Regions from separate parts of the Paenibacillus sp. FSL R5-0623 genome, predicted to be linked through region 1. Evidence: a T-box and tRNA genes for the amino acid it is inferred to sense, from the RefSeq annotation. Region 1 holds a T-box; the other regions hold tRNA genes.
The links. The T-box of region 1 lies ahead of tyrS (tyrosine--tRNA ligase). A T-box ahead of a tRNA ligase gene usually reads a tRNA of that ligase, here a tRNA-Tyr.
Positions count from the first base shown of each region.

Region 2: it has a tRNA-Tyr gene. The T-box ahead of tyrS (tyrosine--tRNA ligase) is inferred to sense a tRNA for this amino acid. The anticodon was not compared.
Region 3: it has a tRNA-Tyr gene. The T-box ahead of tyrS (tyrosine--tRNA ligase) is inferred to sense a tRNA for this amino acid. The anticodon was not compared.

Region 1 is NZ_CP150233.1:4,102,236-4,108,330, reverse strand. It holds gene MKY92_RS17975 (nucleobase:cation symporter-2 family protein) at 1-1,276, shown strand, start outside; gene MKY92_RS17970 (YdiU family protein) at 1,593-3,062, shown strand; gene MKY92_RS17965 (Imm63 family immunity protein) at 3,155-3,607, shown strand; gene MKY92_RS17960 (DUF4375 domain-containing protein) at 3,618-4,067, shown strand; T-box leader at 4,166-4,393, shown strand; gene tyrS (tyrosine--tRNA ligase) at 4,511-5,773, shown strand; gene MKY92_RS17950 (YxcD family protein) at 5,930-6,095, opposite strand, start outside.
Region 2 is NZ_CP150233.1:5,795,606-5,801,700, reverse strand. It holds rRNA gene MKY92_RS25555 (16S ribosomal RNA) at 1-121, shown strand, start outside; rRNA gene MKY92_RS25550 (23S ribosomal RNA) at 487-3,414, shown strand; tRNA gene MKY92_RS25545 (tRNA-Asn) at 3,481-3,556, shown strand; tRNA gene MKY92_RS25540 (tRNA-Ser) at 3,560-3,651, shown strand; tRNA gene MKY92_RS25535 (tRNA-Glu) at 3,661-3,732, shown strand; tRNA gene MKY92_RS25530 (tRNA-Val) at 3,799-3,874, shown strand; tRNA gene MKY92_RS25525 (tRNA-Met) at 3,892-3,965, shown strand; tRNA gene MKY92_RS25520 (tRNA-Asp) at 3,993-4,070, shown strand; tRNA gene MKY92_RS25515 (tRNA-Phe) at 4,166-4,241, shown strand; tRNA gene MKY92_RS25510 (tRNA-Thr) at 4,261-4,336, shown strand; tRNA gene MKY92_RS25505 (tRNA-Tyr) at 4,346-4,431, shown strand; tRNA gene MKY92_RS25500 (tRNA-Trp) at 4,438-4,511, shown strand; tRNA gene MKY92_RS25495 (tRNA-His) at 4,541-4,613, shown strand; tRNA gene MKY92_RS25490 (tRNA-Gln) at 4,636-4,710, shown strand; tRNA gene MKY92_RS25485 (tRNA-Gly) at 4,715-4,789, shown strand; tRNA gene MKY92_RS25480 (tRNA-Cys) at 4,796-4,869, shown strand; tRNA gene MKY92_RS25475 (tRNA-Leu) at 4,876-4,954, shown strand; gene MKY92_RS25470 (methyltransferase domain-containing protein) at 5,138-6,064, shown strand.
Region 3 is NZ_CP150233.1:319,377-325,471, forward strand. It holds rRNA gene MKY92_RS01415 (23S ribosomal RNA) at 1-2,051, shown strand, start outside; rRNA gene rrf (5S ribosomal RNA) at 2,127-2,243, shown strand; tRNA gene MKY92_RS01425 (tRNA-Ile) at 2,282-2,355, shown strand; tRNA gene MKY92_RS01430 (tRNA-Ala) at 2,390-2,465, shown strand; tRNA gene MKY92_RS01435 (tRNA-Asn) at 2,467-2,542, shown strand; tRNA gene MKY92_RS01440 (tRNA-Glu) at 2,547-2,618, shown strand; tRNA gene MKY92_RS01445 (tRNA-Val) at 2,741-2,816, shown strand; tRNA gene MKY92_RS01450 (tRNA-Met) at 2,834-2,907, shown strand; tRNA gene MKY92_RS01455 (tRNA-Asp) at 2,933-3,010, shown strand; tRNA gene MKY92_RS01460 (tRNA-Phe) at 3,028-3,103, shown strand; tRNA gene MKY92_RS01465 (tRNA-Thr) at 3,124-3,199, shown strand; tRNA gene MKY92_RS01470 (tRNA-Tyr) at 3,209-3,294, shown strand; tRNA gene MKY92_RS01475 (tRNA-Lys) at 3,305-3,380, shown strand; tRNA gene MKY92_RS01480 (tRNA-Leu) at 3,387-3,467, shown strand; tRNA gene MKY92_RS01485 (tRNA-Gly) at 3,478-3,552, shown strand; tRNA gene MKY92_RS01490 (tRNA-Arg) at 3,560-3,636, shown strand; tRNA gene MKY92_RS01495 (tRNA-Leu) at 3,654-3,732, shown strand; tRNA gene MKY92_RS01500 (tRNA-Pro) at 3,740-3,813, shown strand; tRNA gene MKY92_RS01505 (tRNA-Gly) at 3,824-3,894, shown strand; gene iolD (3D-(3,5/4)-trihydroxycyclohexane-1,2-dione acylhydrolase (decyclizing)) at 4,283-6,095, shown strand, end outside.

The DNA.
Region 1 (6,095 bases):
TCAGCACGTACTCGCGATGTATGCGGGAGCAATTCTGGTGCCTTTGCTTGTGGGCAGAGCACTAAATCTGACTGCAGAGCAGTTGGCGTATCTGGTATCCATTGACCTGTTAACGTGTGGGATTGCAACATGGCTTCAGGCTCGGAAAGGGAAGTATTTGGGTATTGGTTTGCCAGCGGTGCTCGGAAGTTCTTTTGTAGCGGTGACACCCATGATTGCGATTGGATCGCAATACGGAATTCCTGCCATATATGGATCGATCATCGCAGCCGGGTTATTTATCGTCATCTTTGCCGTATTTTTTAGCAAAATCGTCAAATTGTTTCCGCCAGTTGTGATCGGTACAGTGGTAACCATCATCGGTCTTGCGCTAATCCCAACCGGCATTAAAAACATGGCAGGTGGAGCAAACAGTGAGAATTTCGGAAGTTTGGACAATCTGGCGCTTTCATTTGGCGTATTACTTTTCATTCTAATCCTGAATAGATATGCCCGCGGGTTTGTTAAATCCCTGGCTGTTCTCCTTGGTATTATCGTGGGAACCCTCATTGCAGCCATCATGGGAAAAGTGAATTTTGCCTCTGTACAGGAAGCCTCCTGGTTCCATTTACCGCAACCCTTTTACTTCGGATGGCCTACTTTCGAAATCGGCCCAATCATTACAATGATTATTGTAGGTACGGTGGTTATCATTGAATCAACAGGAGTATTTATGGCTTTAAGCAAAATCTGTGATCAACCGATCAATGAAAAAGATCTGGCACGGGGATATCGCGCGGAAGGTCTTGCGTTTGTCCTTGGCGGCATCTTTAATGCTTTTCCATACAATACATTTGCACAGAATGTTGGTTTGGTTCAGCTCTCCAAAGTAAAAACGACCAATGTTGTTGTTGCAGCCGGAGGTATTCTAATCTTTCTGGGACTCATTCCGAAGGTAGCTGCTTTTGCAACCATTATTCCAAGTGCTGTCCTCGGAGGAGCGACTGTTGTCCTGTTTGGAATGGTCGTCTCATCCGGGATCAAAATGCTGCAAAACGTCGACTTCAGCAAACAATCCAATCTATTGATTGTGGCTTGCTCCGTTTCACTTGGGCTCGGTGTTACGGCTGTACCCGACCTGTTTGCCCAGCTTCCTCAAAGTATTCGGATTATTGTTAGCGATGGTATCATCACGGGAAGCCTGTCAGCGATCCTGCTTAATGTCTTCTTTAACCTTGCTTTGAAAAAAGAAAGCTTGCCAGTACAGCCTGTCCAGGCTCAAGAAGCTCACACGTAATCATTGTATAACAGACGTATCATCTAGTATTAAGTAAGCGAAATAGATCCAAGATGGTTTTCTGGGAAGTGGAATGCAAGACAATGATTCCACTTGGCCAAGAAATCTCTTGGATTTTTTGGTGCTTACGATTCATGAGGAATGCAAAAGGCATGCAAATATGCTAAAGTTTCATCAAGAACATTTTAGATGTTCGTTTAAGTCAACAACATCTTACTTTGAATTTCCATGCGACTACATAAATGAGCATTGGTTCACAAGGCTACAATATAACCAAGGGATATCCCTGTGGTACAGAAAAGGAGTTGTGATCACCATGCAACAAGAAACGTTGAACAAAGGGTGGAACTTGGAGAATAGTTATGCGAAGTTACCGCAACCCTTTTTTACAAGTCAGGGCGCAGTGCCTGTTGAATCACCAAAGCTGATCATTTTCAATCGACTGCTTGCATCCAGCCTGGGACTGGATGTGGAGTCTCTTGACAGTGATGAAGGAGCGCATATTTTTGCAGGTAATTTGATTCCGGAAGGAGCCGAGCCTTTGGCTCAGGCCTATGCAGGTCATCAATTTGGCAATTTTAATATGCTTGGAGATGGACGTGCTTTGCTGCTGGGTGAACAGATTACGCCACAGGGCGAGCGAGTGGATATCCAGCTCAAAGGATCAGGAAGAACACCCTACTCCCGTGGGGGAGATGGACGTGCTGCTGTAGGGCCCATGTTGCGTGAGTATATTATTAGTGAGGCGATGTATGCACTGGGTATTCCAACGACACGCAGTCTGGCGGTGGTTTCAACAGGAGAAAACATTATCCGTGAAACAGAGCGGCCGGGTGCCATTTTAACCCGGGTGGCTTCCAGTCATATCCGGGTAGCAACCTTCCAGTATGCAGCCAGATGGGGATCTATCGACGATCTTCGGGCGTTGGCTGATTATACGTTGCATCGACATTTTCCTGATGTTGCCCAAGCTGAGAATCGCTATCTTTTGCTCCTTCAGGAAGTGATTAAACGGCAGGCGGCACTCATTGCCCAATGGCAGCGTGTTGGTTTCATTCATGGAGTGATGAACACGGATAATATGGCCATTAGTGGTGAGACCATCGATTATGGTCCGTGCGCCTTTATGGATGCTTACAATCCTTCAACCGTATTCAGCTCCATCGACAGGCAAGGTCGCTATGCTTATGGTAATCAACCGTATATTGCCGGGTGGAATTTGGCTCGTTTTGCCGAGACGCTTCTGCCGTTGTTGCATGAAGATGAAGAACAGGCGGTGCAACTCGCTCAGGATGCTATCGCACAATTTTCTGAATTGTACCATCATCATTGGCTCAAGGGAGTGCGTGCCAAACTGGGCTTGTCCGATGAAGAGGCCGAAGATGAAGCGCTGATCAAGGATCTTCTTGAACTCATGGAGAAGCATAGTGCAGATTACACCAATACGTTCCTGGCATTGACCTTTGACAAGTTGGAAGGGACTGCTTTGTTTGGCACGGCAGAATTTGCTGAATGGAATGAGCGGTGGAAAGCAAGATTGGACAGACAGGGAGGGGCGAAGGAAGTCTCTCAGGAGTTGATGAGATCAAGCAATCCAGCCGTCATTCCCCGAAATCATCGGGTCGAGGAAGCCCTTGAGCGAGCTGAGAATCACGGAGACCTTAGCGTGATGGAGAAGCTTTTGGCAGTTCTTTCAGACCCGTTCGCGCACTCACCTGAGCAGGCTGAATATGCCGAACTGCCAGCACAGTGCAATACTTCGTACCAGACTTTTTGTGGAACCTGATTGACCAGTATGGAATGAAGAGGCTGCCTTGGGCAGCTTTTTCATTTTTTCATTCTGTCATCGACGTTACTTTTATAGAGGCAGGTGCATTCATGTCCAACATGTTAAGTAAACAACAATTGGCAGACATCCTTTTACAGCTTTTAGAGCGTACATCTTTCCCTAGGGAACAGATGCAGAACTATGTTAACCGCTTGTTTGAGAGCTTTAAATGGGATGGGGTGCCTTATGTAGAGGCTGGAGAAGATACGTATATCGTTCGAATATACGAACGTGGTCTCTTCTCATTGGAGAAACGGGTGAAACAGCCGGATGAAGTCATCTATTGGTTGATGGAGGATATTATTTTCACCGCGACGCATGTAGGATTGTTGGAACGACATGGCGTGGATAATAAACAAACGCATTTGAACTATACAAATGAAGTGATGAAGGACCTGAACAGGGGTGTTCTGGAAGCCTTCCAGCAGATCGGGGATCCGTATTTACATTGGCATCAGACTGGGAAACGTCAGGAGTTAGAGGGCATGGATAAAGAAAAGTGAGGTGTGTAACGTGAGCGAGCAAGATATTAATGATGTATGGTATGACTATGCTGTGTTATTTATCAAAAAAAAGAATGAATCTGAACAGGGCTGGGTTTCGTTGACTTCGAACGAGCAGGACATTGCTGCTCTATGGCTGTTAGAGGCGGATGTCTTTAATGGCGGTTTTATACAGTTTTTCTGCAACTGGGGGGAAGAGGTATACCGTTACGCGTTGCGTGCATTACATATCATTGGTGCGACTCAAGCCGTGGAGATCATAACGTCAGCATATGGCTGCATTGAGCACTTGAAAGAGGATAAAAGGCTTACCGAACTGTGGGATATACCTAAATTCCTCACAAAGGAACAAGAGCAGCAGTTAGATGCGTTAGATCAACAGTTTTGGAACAATGAGGATCAGATCGCGGAGAAAGCCTATGGATATTATCACGGAATATTGAACATGATGATCATATAATCTGGTTTTAACTATGCATCCGTTGTTCTGTTCGAAGATTAATACTTGGTCTTGCAATGACTGAAACGTTCGGCTATACTTGCTATAAATTGAATACATGAATCACGTTGATAGAGCGCAGTAGCGGCTTTGTCCCTGTTACAGAAAGTCAGGGGTTGATGGAACCTGATACATACAAGGGCTGCGAATTACACTCTGGAGTACTTGGGTAATGCCAAGCGGATGGGCAAACGATATATTGCCAAAAGTGGTATGGATAACGTGTTAAGCTCACGTGTTGTCCATGCAATTTGGGTGGTACCACGGTTATGATAATCGTCCCTGTGTCTAATGAAGACAAGGAGGCGATTTTTTTGTGTCCAAAAAAAGCCGTTCCAGGGTGTTATTTCGCAATTTAACGTAGATCATGACTGAATCTTGAGGATAGAAAAGGGGTTATACACATGAATATTATTGATGAACTACAGTGGCGTGACGCCATTAACCAGCAGACAGATGCAGAGGGACTGCGTGAGTTGACTGAAACCAAATCAATCTCACTGTACTGCGGCGTTGACCCTACGGGGGATAGCATGCATATCGGACATCTCATTCCCTTCATGATGCTGAAACGTTTTCAACTGGCAGGACACCGTCCAGTCATTCTGATTGGTGGAGCTACAGGAACGATTGGTGATCCAAGTGGTCGTCAGGCAGAACGTTCTTTGCAAACGATGGAACAAGTGCAGGAGAATGTGGATGCACTGACAGCGCAGATGAAGAAGTTGTTCGTAACAGACGGTGATAATCAGGTTCGCATGGTGAACAACTACGATTGGACGCACAAAATCAATGTCATTGAATTCTTGCGTGACTACGGCAAAAACTTTAACCTCAACACAATGTTAGCTAAGGATGTAGTTGCGAGCAGACTGGAAGGCGGAATCTCGTTCACCGAGTTTTCATACCAGATCCTTCAATCACTCGACTACCTGCACCTGTTCCAGAACGAAGATGTACAGCTTCAAATCGGCGGTTCGGATCAATGGGGGAATATCACGAGTGGTCTTGATCTGATTCGTAAAAAAGAAGGATCTGAAGCGAAGGCGTACGGTCTGACCATTCCGCTCATGCTCAAATCCGACGGTACGAAATTTGGTAAAACAGCTGGCGGGGCAATTTGGCTTGATCCGAACAAAACGACACCATTTGAGTTCTACCAGTTCTGGGCGAATACAGATGATCGGGATGTCATTAAATACTTGAAATACTTTACCTTCCTGAGCAAAGAAGAAATTGAAGCTTTGGCTGAAAAGGTAGAGACAGAGCCGCACAGACGTGAAGCACAGAAAGCACTCGCGGAAGAAATGACAAAATTCGTTCACGGCGAAGAAATGCTCGAACAGGCTAAACGTATTACAGCGGCGCTGTTCAGTGGTGATATCCGTTCCCTGACAGCAGATGAAATCGAGCAGGGTTTCAAGGAAATGCCAACATTCGAAACGGACGGCGAAGCGAAAAATATCGTGGACTGGCTCGTAGATCTGGGGCTGGAGCCATCCAAACGCCAGGCGCGTGAGGATGTCACCAAAGGCGCTATCTCCATGAACGGTGAGAAAATCACGGAGCTTGAATTCACAGTCTCGGCAGAGCATGCCATCGGCGGTAAATTCATCATTATCCGTAAAGGTAAGAAGAACTACAGCCTGGTTAAACTCCAATCATAGTTTCCAAGAATTAGAACGTAACACAGAAACGTATAGAGACTACAATAGACACACAAATAAAGCCACAAATACAGAAACAAAAAGACCGTCTTCCATCTCTGTCAGGTGACAGAGTGGAGACGGTCTTTCGTATATCAGGCCAGTGAGTGACCTATCTTATTGATTAACAATCGCTGTGATCTCTTCATCCAGATCAAGTCGTACATTCTCACGGTACGCCCGGATGTTGTATTCACTGTGCAGGTAGCGAAGAATCGCTTCAATCATATTGGACTCCACCAGATATTGACTACGGCCTTGAATCCAAACTTCAGCGGAATAA
Region 2 (6,095 bases), 1.7 Mb from region 1:
TATAACACCCGAAGTCGGTGGGGTAACCGCAAGGAGCCAGCCGCCGAAGGTGGGATAGATGATTGGGGTGAAGTCGTAACAAGGTAGCCGTATCGGAAGGTGCGGCTGGATCACCTCCTTTCTATGGAGAATCGTTTCCTGCAACGGAAACATTCAAATACGCAGGTTCTTAGAACCTGCAACAGCGATTCATTTCGGTCCGTCACTTCGGTGTGGATGAAATGAAGAGCACAAACACTCACTCGTTGCTCAGTTTTGAGAGCTCAAACTCTCAAACAGCTTGCTTTTGCATGGAGCTTGTTCTTTGAAAACTAGATATCGAAACGAAACAAACGCGAATTAGAACATTCCTTTTTAGCTGAACTTGTGTTAAACAAGTTTCAATAAAAACGGTAGATTGCTGGAGCGAGTGATCGAAATGGAGCGACTTTTGGATTTGGACGTAGTCCAAACCAAGCGGAGCGACAGCTCGAACACGAGCGCAATGGTTAAGCTACTAAGAGCACACGGAGGATGCCTAGGCGCTAGGAGCCGATGAAGGACGTGGCGAACAACGAAACTGCCTCGGGGAGCTGTAAGCAAGCTTTGATCCGGGGGTGTCCGAATGGGGAAACCCAGCTGGGGTAATTTCCAGTTACTCATAACTGAATACATAGGTTATGTAGAGGCATACCAGGGGAACTGAAACATCTAAGTACCCTGAGGAAGAGAAAACAATAGTGATTCCGTCAGTAGCGGCGAGCGAACGCGGAGAAGCCCAAACCAGAGAGCTTGCTCTTTGGGGTTGTGGGACGTCTCACATGGAGTTACAAAGGAACCGGTTAAGCGAAGAGGTCTGGAAAGGCCCGCCAAAGAAGGTAAAAGCCCTGTAGTTGAAAGTCTGTTCCCTCCGAGACGGATCCCGAGTAGTGCGGGGCACGTGAAACCCCGTATGAATCCGGCAGGACCATCTGCCAAGGCTAAATACTTCCTAGCGACCGATAGTGAAGCAGTACCGTGAGGGAAAGGTGAAAAGCACCCCGGAAGGGGAGTGAAATAGAACCTGAAACCGTGTGCTTACAAAAAGTCAGAGCCCGTTTTAGGGGTGATGGCGTGCCTTTTGTAGAATGAACCGGCGAGTTACGTTCCCGTGCAAGGTTAAGGTGAAGAGCCGGAGCCGCAGCGAAAGCGAGTCTGAATAGGGCGATATAGTACGTGGACGTAGACCCGAAACCGGGTGATCTACCCCTGTCCAGGGTGAAGGTGCGGTAACACGCACTGGAGGCCCGAACCCACGCATGTTGAAAAATGCGGGGATGAGGTGGGGGTAGCGGAGAAATTCCAATCGAACTCGGAGATAGCTGGTTCTCCCCGAAATAGCTTTAGGGCTAGCCTCGGAAAACAGAGTCGTGGAGGTAGAGCACTGATTGGGTGCGGGGCCCGCAAGGGTTACCAAGCTCAGTCAAACTCCGAATGCCATAGACTTACTTCCGGGAGTCAGACAGTGAGTGCTAAGATCCATTGTCAAAAGGGAAACAGCCCAGACCATCAGCTAAGGTCCCCAAGTGTGTGTTAAGTGGGAAAGGATGTGGAGTTGCACAGACAACCAGGATGTTGGCTTAGAAGCAGCCACCATTGAAAGAGTGCGTAATAGCTCACTGGTCGAGTGACTCTGCGCCGAAAATGTAACGGGGCTAAACACACCACCGAAGCTATGGCTTGATGCTTTGCATCAGGGGTAGGGGAGCGTTGTATAAGGGTTGAAGGTGTACCGTAAGGAGCGCTGGACATTATACAAGTGAGAATGCCGGTATGAGTAACGAAAAGATCAGTGAGAATCTGATCCGCCGAAAGCCTAAGGGTTCCTGAGGAAGGCTCGTCCGCTCAGGGTAAGTCGGGACCTAAGGCGAGGCCGAAAGGCGTAGTCGAAGGACAACAGGTCGAAATTCCTGTACCACCGTAAGCCGTTATGAGCAATGGGGGGACGCAGTAGGGTAGTGACGCGGACTGATGGATGTCCGTCTAAGCAGTAAGGCTGATGTGTAGGCAAATCCGCACATTGTAAGGCTGAGCTGTGATGGGGAGCGAAAATTACAGTAGCGAAGGTCATGATCTCACACTGCCAAGAAAAGCCTCTAGCCAGGTGATGGTGCCCGTACCGCAAACCGACACAGGTAGGCGAGAAGAGTATTCTAAGGCGCGCGGAAGAACTCTCGTTAAGGAACTCGGCAAAATGACCCCGTAACTTCGGGAGAAGGGGTGCCCCGGTAGTGTGAATAGCACGAGGGGGCCGCAGTGAAAAGGCCCAAGCGACTGTTTAGCAAAAACACAGGTCTGTGCGAAGCCGTAAGGCGAAGTATACGGGCTGACGCCTGCCCGGTGCTGGAAGGTTAAGGGGAGTGGTTAGGGAGTAATCCCGAAGCTGTGAACCGAAGCCCCAGTAAACGGCGGCCGTAACTATAACGGTCCTAAGGTAGCGAAATTCCTTGTCAGGTAAATTCTGACCCGCACGAATGGCGTAACGACTTGGGCGCTGTCTCAACGAGAGATCCGGTGAAATTTTAATACCTGTGAAGATGCAGGTTACCCGCGACAAGACGGAAAGACCCCATGGAGCTTTACTGCAGCTTGATATTGAATTTGGGTACGATCTGTACAGGATAGGTGGGAGCCTTTGAAGCATGAGCGCCAGCTTGTGTGGAGGCAACGTTGGGATACCACCCTGATCGTATCTAGGTTCTAACCTGGTACCGTAATCCGGTGCGGGGACAGTGTCAGGTGGGCAGTTTGACTGGGGCGGTCGCCTCCTAAAGAGTAACGGAGGCGCCCAAAGGTTCCCTCAGAATGGTTGGAAATCATTCGAAGAGTGCAAAGGCATAAGGGAGCTTGACTGCGAGACCTACAAGTCGAGCAGGGACGAAAGTCGGGCTTAGTGATCCGGTGGTACCGCATGGAAGGGCCATCGCTCAACGGATAAAAGCTACCCTGGGGATAACAGGCTTATCTCCCCCAAGAGTCCACATCGACGGGGAGGTTTGGCACCTCGATGTCGGCTCATCGCATCCTGGGGCTGAAGTAGGTCCCAAGGGTTGGGCTGTTCGCCCATTAAAGCGGTACGCGAGCTGGGTTCAGAACGTCGTGAGACAGTTCGGTCCCTATCTGTCGTGGGCGTAGGAAATTTGAGAGGAGCTGTCCTTAGTACGAGAGGACCGGGATGGACGTACCGCTGGTGTACCAGTTGTTCCGCCAGGAGCACCGCTGGGTAGCTATGTACGGACGGGATAAACGCTGAAAGCATCTAAGCGTGAAGCCCCCCTCAAGATGAGATTTCCCAGTATGTAAGACCCCTTGAAGACGACGAGGTAGATAGGCTGGGGGTGGAAGTGCAGCAATGCATGGAGCTGACCAGTACTAATCGGTCGAGGGCTTATCCAATAGCAAGTGATAATTCGCGTGTTTCGTTTCGAATCTAGTTTTCAGAGAACGATCTCTGAAGCATATTCCCTGATAGCTCAGTTGGTAGAGCACTCGACTGTTAATCGAGTTGTCACAGGTTCGAGCCCTGTTCGGGGAGCCATATGGAGAGGTGTCCGAGCTGGCCGAAGGAGCACGATTGGAAATCGTGTAGGCGTCACAAGCGTCTCGAGGGTTCGAATCCCTCTCTCTCCGCCATAATATTAAGGCCCGTTGGTCAAGGGGTTAAGACACCTCCCTTTCACGGAGGTAACAGGGGTTCGAATCCCCTACGGGTCATAATAACTTCAAAAAAGAAGTTGATTTTTACAACAAGATTATGATATGATCATAAATGTGTTGTTCGGAGGCTTAGCTCAGCTGGGAGAGCATCTGCCTTACAAGCAGAGGGTCGGGGGTTCGATCCCCTCAGCCTCCACCATATAAACTTTATAACGACGCGGGGTGGAGCAGCCCGGTAGCTCGTCGGGCTCATAACCCGAAGGCCGCAGGTTCAAATCCTGCCCCCGCAATTATACTTTCCTTTGAGAAAGTGATCTGGAACCGTGGTGTAGTTGGCCTAACATGCCTGCCTGTCACGCAGGAGATCGCGGGTTCGAATCCCGTCGGTTCCGCCATTTAATCTTTACATGAGGCAAACTGTTCACTACATCTGCTGTATGGCACTGATGCCCTATATAAAGTGTAAGGAATTAAGATTAGACTTTATTATGGCTCGGTAGCTCAGTCGGTAGAGCAGAGGACTGAAAATCCTCGTGTCGGCGGTTCGATTCCGTCCCGAGCCACCATTTTAAAACAATTTAATATGCCGGTGTAGCTCAACTGGTAGAGCAACTGACTTGTAATCAGTAGGTTGGGGGTTCAAGTCCTCTCGCCGGCACCATGTAATCCTGGAGGATTAGCGAAGTGGCCAAACGCATCAGACTGTAAATCTGCTCCCGTACGGGTTCGGTGGTTCGAATCCATCATCCTCCACCAGTTTTTAGGGGCATAGTTTAAAGGTAGAACAACGGTCTCCAAAACCGTTGGTGTGGGTTCAATTCCTGCTGCCCCTGCCAATTAACTTTTTAGAAAATAACCTTTTGTGGCGATCGTGGCGAAGTGGTTAACGCACCGGTTTGTGGATCCGGCATTCGGGGGTTCAATTCCCCTCGATCGCCCCTTTGTTTTTTCATTTTTTATTGGGGATTAGCCAAGCGGTAAGGCAACGGACTTTGACTCCGTCATGCATAGGTTCAAATCCTATATCCCCAGCCATTATGCGGACGTGGCTCAGCGGTAGAGCATCGCCTTGCCAAGGCGAGGGTCGCGGGTTCGATTCCCGTCGTCCGCTCCAAAATATGGCGCCATAGCCAAGTGGTAAGGCACAGCTCTGCAAAAGCTTTATCCCCAGTTCGAATCTGGGTGGCGCCTCCAGCATATGCCGGCGTGGCGGAATGGCAGACGCGCTCGACTCAAAATCGAGTGGGAAACCGTGGAGGTTCGAGTCCTCTCGCCGGTATATTGAATAGCCCTACATGTTGCTTATGCAATGTGTAGGGCTATTTTTATTTTATATGAAACGATTTATGTGCAGTAAGAAAATCTAGAGTAAGAGAAGATGGACGTTAATAAAGATTGACGTATGATTATATTCGGTATATTGTAGATAAGTAAAGTCGTTAATATAGAGGAGTGAAGTAGAGTGACTAATGGAAAAAATGTATCGGGTACCGATCTGTTATTTGATCTTTCTGTATGGGAAGAGGCATGGAAGAATCGTCCGAGAAGTTCAAAATATAAGAAGAAAAGCGTCCCCGTTAATACAGAAGAAGTTTTTGAGCGGTGGGCCAGGGATTATCATGCACAGTCGTTCACTGAAGAAGGAAAGCGGCGTTCTGAGCGCATTATGGGCTGGATTGAAAACCAGGGAGTAGAGTTTGCCGGCTTGTCCATTCTAGACATTGGAGCGGCCTCAGGCATATTTACCATCCCTTTTGCGGAGAAGGGTGCAAGTGTGACCGCAGTTGAGCCTTCTGAGTTGCTTATCTCCCTTATGAAAGAGACGATACCTCCAGCTCTTGAATCCAATATCGAAATCGTAAATGAACGATATGAAGAAATCTCTATCAAGGATAAGGGTTGGGAGAAGAAATATGACTTTGCATTTGCATCCATGTGTCCGGCGATGTCGGATTGGCAAACGATCGAGCAGGCGATCAATTGTGCCCGGAAGTATGTGTATATAAGTACTATGGCAGGACAGAAGGAACACACACTAATGGATGAACTTAAGGATATACTGGGGGTAACTTCTTCATATAAGGCTGGTGATATGGGTTATATTCAACAATTGTTGTATTTGAAGGGGTATTCATACACCATGATCATTACGAGAGAAGTTAACTCATTTGAAGTATCGGTGGAAGATGTTGTAGAGAAGCTGCCAGAATGGCTTAATACGTATGAGTTACCATCGGATGAAGATTCCCTCAGATTGGCTGAGAAGTATATCCGAGATACATACAAGGATAGTACAGTGACCTTCTCACGCGGAGCAAGGTTTGGTAAAATTCTAATTCAACTTGAGCAGCCAAATATGAAAACAGTTCGCACTATGGATAAGCGATAAATCGTATAGGCTTGTTACGTATACAGGAGCT
Region 3 (6,095 bases), 3.2 Mb from region 1:
AGGGCTAGCCTCGGAAAACAGAGTCGTGGAGGTAGAGCACTGATTGGGTGCGGGGCCCGCAAGGGTTACCAAGCTCAGTCAAACTCCGAATGCCATAGACTTACTTCCGGGAGTCAGACAGTGAGTGCTAAGATCCATTGTCAAAAGGGAAACAGCCCAGACCATCAGCTAAGGTCCCCAAGTGTGTGTTAAGTGGGAAAGGATGTGGAGTTGCACAGACAACCAGGATGTTGGCTTAGAAGCAGCCACCATTGAAAGAGTGCGTAATAGCTCACTGGTCGAGTGACTCTGCGCCGAAAATGTAACGGGGCTAAACACACCACCGAAGCTATGGCTTGATGCTTTGCATCAGGGGTAGGGGAGCGTTGTATAAGGGTTGAAGGTGTACCGTAAGGAGCGCTGGACATTATACAAGTGAGAATGCCGGTATGAGTAACGAAAAGATCAGTGAGAATCTGATCCGCCGAAAGCCTAAGGGTTCCTGAGGAAGGCTCGTCCGCTCAGGGTAAGTCGGGACCTAAGGCGAGGCCGAAAGGCGTAGTCGAAGGACAACAGGTCGAAATTCCTGTACCACCGTAAGCCGTTATGAGCAATGGGGGGACGCAGTAGGGTAGTGACGCGGACTGATGGATGTCCGTCTAAGCAGTGAGGCTGATGTGTAGGCAAATCCGCACATTGTAAGGCTGAGCTGTGATGGGGAGCGAAAATTACAGTAGCGAAGGTCATGATCTCACACTGCCAAGAAAAGCCTCTAGCCAGGTGATGGTGCCCGTACCGCAAACCGACACAGGTAGGCGAGAAGAGTATTCTAAGGCGCGCGGAAGAACTCTCGTTAAGGAACTCGGCAAAATGACCCCGTAACTTCGGGAGAAGGGGTGCCCCGGTAGTGTGAATAGCACGAGGGGGCCGCAGTGAAAAGGCCCAAGCGACTGTTTAGCAAAAACACAGGTCTGTGCGAAGCCGTAAGGCGAAGTATACGGGCTGACGCCTGCCCGGTGCTGGAAGGTTAAGGGGAGTGGTTAGGGAGTAATCCCGAAGCTGTGAACCGAAGCCCCAGTAAACGGCGGCCGTAACTATAACGGTCCTAAGGTAGCGAAATTCCTTGTCAGGTAAATTCTGACCCGCACGAATGGCGTAACGACTTGGGCGCTGTCTCAACGAGAGATCCGGTGAAATTTTAATACCTGTGAAGATGCAGGTTACCCGCGACAAGACGGAAAGACCCCATGGAGCTTTACTGCAGCTTGATATTGAATTTGGGTACGATCTGTACAGGATAGGTGGGAGCCTTTGAAGCATGAGCGCCAGCTTGTGTGGAGGCAACGTTGGGATACCACCCTGATCGTATCTAGGTTCTAACCTGGTACCGTAATCCGGTGCGGGGACAGTGTCAGGTGGGCAGTTTGACTGGGGCGGTCGCCTCCTAAAGAGTAACGGAGGCGCCCAAAGGTTCCCTCAGAATGGTTGGAAATCATTCGAAGAGTGCAAAGGCATAAGGGAGCTTGACTGCGAGACCTACAAGTCGAGCAGGGACGAAAGTCGGGCTTAGTGATCCGGTGGTACCGCATGGAAGGGCCATCGCTCAACGGATAAAAGCTACCCTGGGGATAACAGGCTTATCTCCCCCAAGAGTCCACATCGACGGGGAGGTTTGGCACCTCGATGTCGGCTCATCGCATCCTGGGGCTGAAGTAGGTCCCAAGGGTTGGGCTGTTCGCCCATTAAAGCGGTACGCGAGCTGGGTTCAGAACGTCGTGAGACAGTTCGGTCCCTATCTGTCGTGGGCGTAGGAAATTTGAGAGGAGCTGTCCTTAGTACGAGAGGACCGGGATGGACGTACCGCTGGTGTACCAGTTGTTCCGCCAGGAGCACCGCTGGGTAGCTATGTACGGACGGGATAAACGCTGAAAGCATCTAAGCGTGAAGCCCCCCTCAAGATGAGATTTCCCAGTATGTAAGACCCCTTGAAGACGACGAGGTAGATAGGCTGGGGGTGGAAGTGCAGCAATGCATGGAGCTGACCAGTACTAATCGGTCGAGGGCTTATCCAATAGCAAGTGATAATTCGCATGTTTCGTTTCGAATCTAGTTTTCAGAGAACAACACTCTGAAATGTAAGCTACGCGTTTGGTGGCGATGGCGGAGGGGTTCCACACGTACCCATCCCGAACACGACCGTTAAGCCCTCTAGCGCCGATGGTACTTGGACCGCAGGGTCCTGGGAGAGTAGGACGCCGCCAAGCGAAACCCCACTGGGGTATTTTTTTTCGAAAATTGATAAGGGCCCTTAGCTCAGTTGGTTAGAGCGCACCTCTGATAAGGGTGAGGCCGGTGGTTCGAGTCCACCAGGGCCCATAGCAAGACCACAACAAGAAATACACCAGAGTATGGGGCCATAGCTCAGCTGGGAGAGCGCCTGCCTTGCAAGCAGGAGGTCAGCGGTTCGATCCCGCTTGGCTCCACCATTCCCTGATAGCTCAGTTGGTAGAGCACTCGACTGTTAATCGAGTTGTCACAGGTTCGAGCCCTGTTCGGGGAGCCAGTAAGGCCCGTTGGTCAAGGGGTTAAGACACCTCCCTTTCACGGAGGTAACAGGGGTTCGAATCCCCTACGGGTCATAGCTATATTTATAGCTTCAACAAGGGATGAGAATCCCAAAGGTTCGTCGGAGGATATACCTCGTTAGCAACTGCTTCGCAGTCTCGAACGAAGTGAGAGTATCCCCTACGGGTCATAATATGGAGGCTTAGCTCAGCTGGGAGAGCATCTGCCTTACAAGCAGAGGGTCGGGGGTTCGATCCCCTCAGCCTCCACCATAAAACTTTTATAACGACGCGGGGTGGAGCAGCCCGGTAGCTCGTCGGGCTCATAACCCGAAGGCCGCAGGTTCAAATCCTGCCCCCGCAATTAACTTTCCTTGAGAAAGTACTATGGAACCGTGGTGTAGTTGGCCTAACATGCCTGCCTGTCACGCAGGAGATCGCGGGTTCGAATCCCGTCGGTTCCGCCATTTTTTTAATGTAGTAAGGCTCGGTAGCTCAGTCGGTAGAGCAGAGGACTGAAAATCCTCGTGTCGGCGGTTCGATTCCGTCCCGAGCCACCATTTATAACACTATGTAATACGCCGGTGTAGCTCAACTGGTAGAGCAACTGACTTGTAATCAGTAGGTTGGGGGTTCAAGTCCTCTCGCCGGCACCATGTAATCCTGGAGGATTAGCGAAGCGGCCAAACGCATCAGACTGTAAATCTGCTCCCGTACGGGTTCGGTGGTTCGAATCCATCATCCTCCACCAGTTTTTCTATGAGTCATTAGCTCAGTTGGTAGAGCACCTGACTTTTAATCAGGGTGTCGAAGGTTCGAGCCCTTCATGACTCACCATTATATGCGCGTGTGGCGGAATTGGCAGACGCACTAGACTTAGGATCTAGCGTCTTTGACGTGGGGGTTCAAGTCCCTCCACGCGCATCCTTTATTTGCGGAAGTGGCTCAGCGGTAGAGCATCGCCTTGCCAAGGCGAGGGTCGCGGGTTCGATTCCCGTCTTCCGCTCCAATATTTTGCGCCCTTAGCTCAGCTGGATAGAGCGTTTGACTACGAATCAAAAGGCCGGGAGTTCGAATCTCTCAGGGCGCGCCATTATAACTTCATATTTTGCCGGCGTGGCGGAATGGCAGACGCGTTCGACTCAAAATCGAGTGGGAAACCGTGGAGGTTCGAGTCCTCTCGCCGGTATAGATAACGGGATGTAGCTCAGCTTGGTAGAGCACCTGGTTTGGGACCAGGGGGTCGCATGTTCAAATCGTGTCATCCCGATTGTTGTTATGCGGGTGTAGTTCAATGGTAGAACTTTAGCCTTCCAAGCTAATAGCGTGGGTTCGATTCCCATCACCCGCTTAAATATTGATAAGAAAGAGATGGTATTCACCGTCTCTTTCTTTTTTTGCATTCATAGGCATATTGATCATAATTGTATACAAAGATCACGGATTATATGGCTGATTAGCATATACCAGTAATCCCATCCTCATGATATATTTCCCCCCTTTTAAGTCTGTTCTTAGTCATTGTGGAAGATGTTTAAATGGAGAAGGTCTAACACATGTTCGAACACAAGAATATCTTTTCTTTACCGCATTTCATAAAAACGCTTACAAAAATAGCTTGCGTAAATCATTAACCTGTAATACCATATCAATTAAGCGCTTAACCTTTAGGGGTAAGGCGCTTAAACTTAACTTAGATTAAGCGCTTAACCCGTAAAGGAAAGGACGGCGATCAATTCATGAAAACAATTCGACTGACGATGGCTCAGGCACTGCTTCGATACCTGGATCAGCAATATATCTCGGTTGACGGGGTGGAAACCAAGTTTGTGAAGGGAATCATCGGTATTTTTGGACATGGCAATGTAACAGGCATTGGAGAAGCGCTGGAGCGCAGCCCGGGAAGCCTGACGTATATGCAAGGCAAGAACGAACAAGGCATGGTGCATACGGCAGCGGCTTATGCCAAGCAGAAGAATCGTAGACAGATCTATGCATGTACAACATCCATTGGACCTGGTGCTTTGAATATGATTACAGCAGCAGCTACCGCAACGGTGAACCGAATTCCAGTTTTATTGCTGCCTGGAGATAACTTTGCTACACGGGAACCGGACCCGGTACTTCAGCAGTTGGAAGTGAGCAGTGATTATACAATCTCAGCCACTGACCCATTCAAAGCCGTCAGCAAGTACTGGGATCGCATTGTTCGTCCCGAACAGTTGATGATTGCTGTTACACAGGCCATGCGTGTGCTAACCGATCCAGCAGAGACGGGAGCAGTAACGCTCGCACTGCCGCAGGATGTGCAGGCAGAGGCATACGATTATCCAGAATCGTTCTTTGCTCGCAAAGTACATTATCTGGACCGTCGCCCCCCGGTACAAGCAGCCATTGAGCGGGCAACGGAGCAGATTGCCCGAGGCAGAAAGCCGCTGCTCGTTGCAGGCGGCGGTGTGTTGTACTCTGAGGCGTCCGTTCAACTCGTGGAATTCGCCGAGGTATTTGGTATTCCAATCGCCGAGACGCAGGCGGGCAAGAGCGCAGTCTCTTGGGACCACCCACTAAATGTGGGGGCCATCGGGGTTACAGGTTCTCTAGCAGCCAACAGGCTGGCGAGAGAAGCGGATGTGGTGATCGGCGTCGGTACTCGTTTCTCCGATTTTACGACGGCGTCCCGCTCTGCTTTTCAACATCCGGAAGCTTCATTCATCAACATTAACCTGAATGGCATGGATGCCGCCAAGTTAGGTGGTGAAGCCATTCTGGCAGATGCACGCGAAGGATTGCAGACTTTGCAAAAGGAATTGCAGGAAAGACAATACCGAAGTGCATATGGTGCATCCGAAATCGCTGATCTCCGCGCTGAGTGGAATGCAGAAGTGGATCGGCTGTATGCAGCACAGCATGAAGCAGGGCTGGCACAGACTACAGCAGTTGGCGTGGTTAACCGTACCATTGATCCATCTTCCGTCATCGTGTGTGCGGCAGGTAGTCTGCCGGGTGATCTACATCGTCTGTGGCGTGCGTCTGAACCAAAGACATACCACATGGAGTATGGGTTCTCCTGTATGGGGTACGAGGTAAGTGGAGCTTTCGGAGCAGCACTTGCGGAGCCGGATCGGGAAGTGTACGCCATGGTAGGAGATGGCAGTTATCTGATGCTGCATTCGGAGTTTGTGACCAGTCTGCAGGAACAGAAGAAGATGACTATCCTATTATTCAACAACAATGGATTCCAGTGTATTCATAATTTGCAGCGGGAACATGGTAGTGACGGATTCGGCAATGAGTTCCGTTATCGGGAATCCGAGAGTGGACGACTGACCGGGGACTACATGCCAATGGACTTTGCTGCACACGCCCGAAGTATGGGAGCCAAATCCTATAGAGCGGAGACAGCAGAACAGCTGGAACAGGCACTCCGAGATGCGAAGAACGAAACAGTGAGTACGTTGATTGAGATTCCGGTCGTGCCTGGAACCAACGCAGATGGATACGAGTCATGGTGGAATGTGGGTGTACCTGAGGTATCTGCCGAAGAAAAGGTAG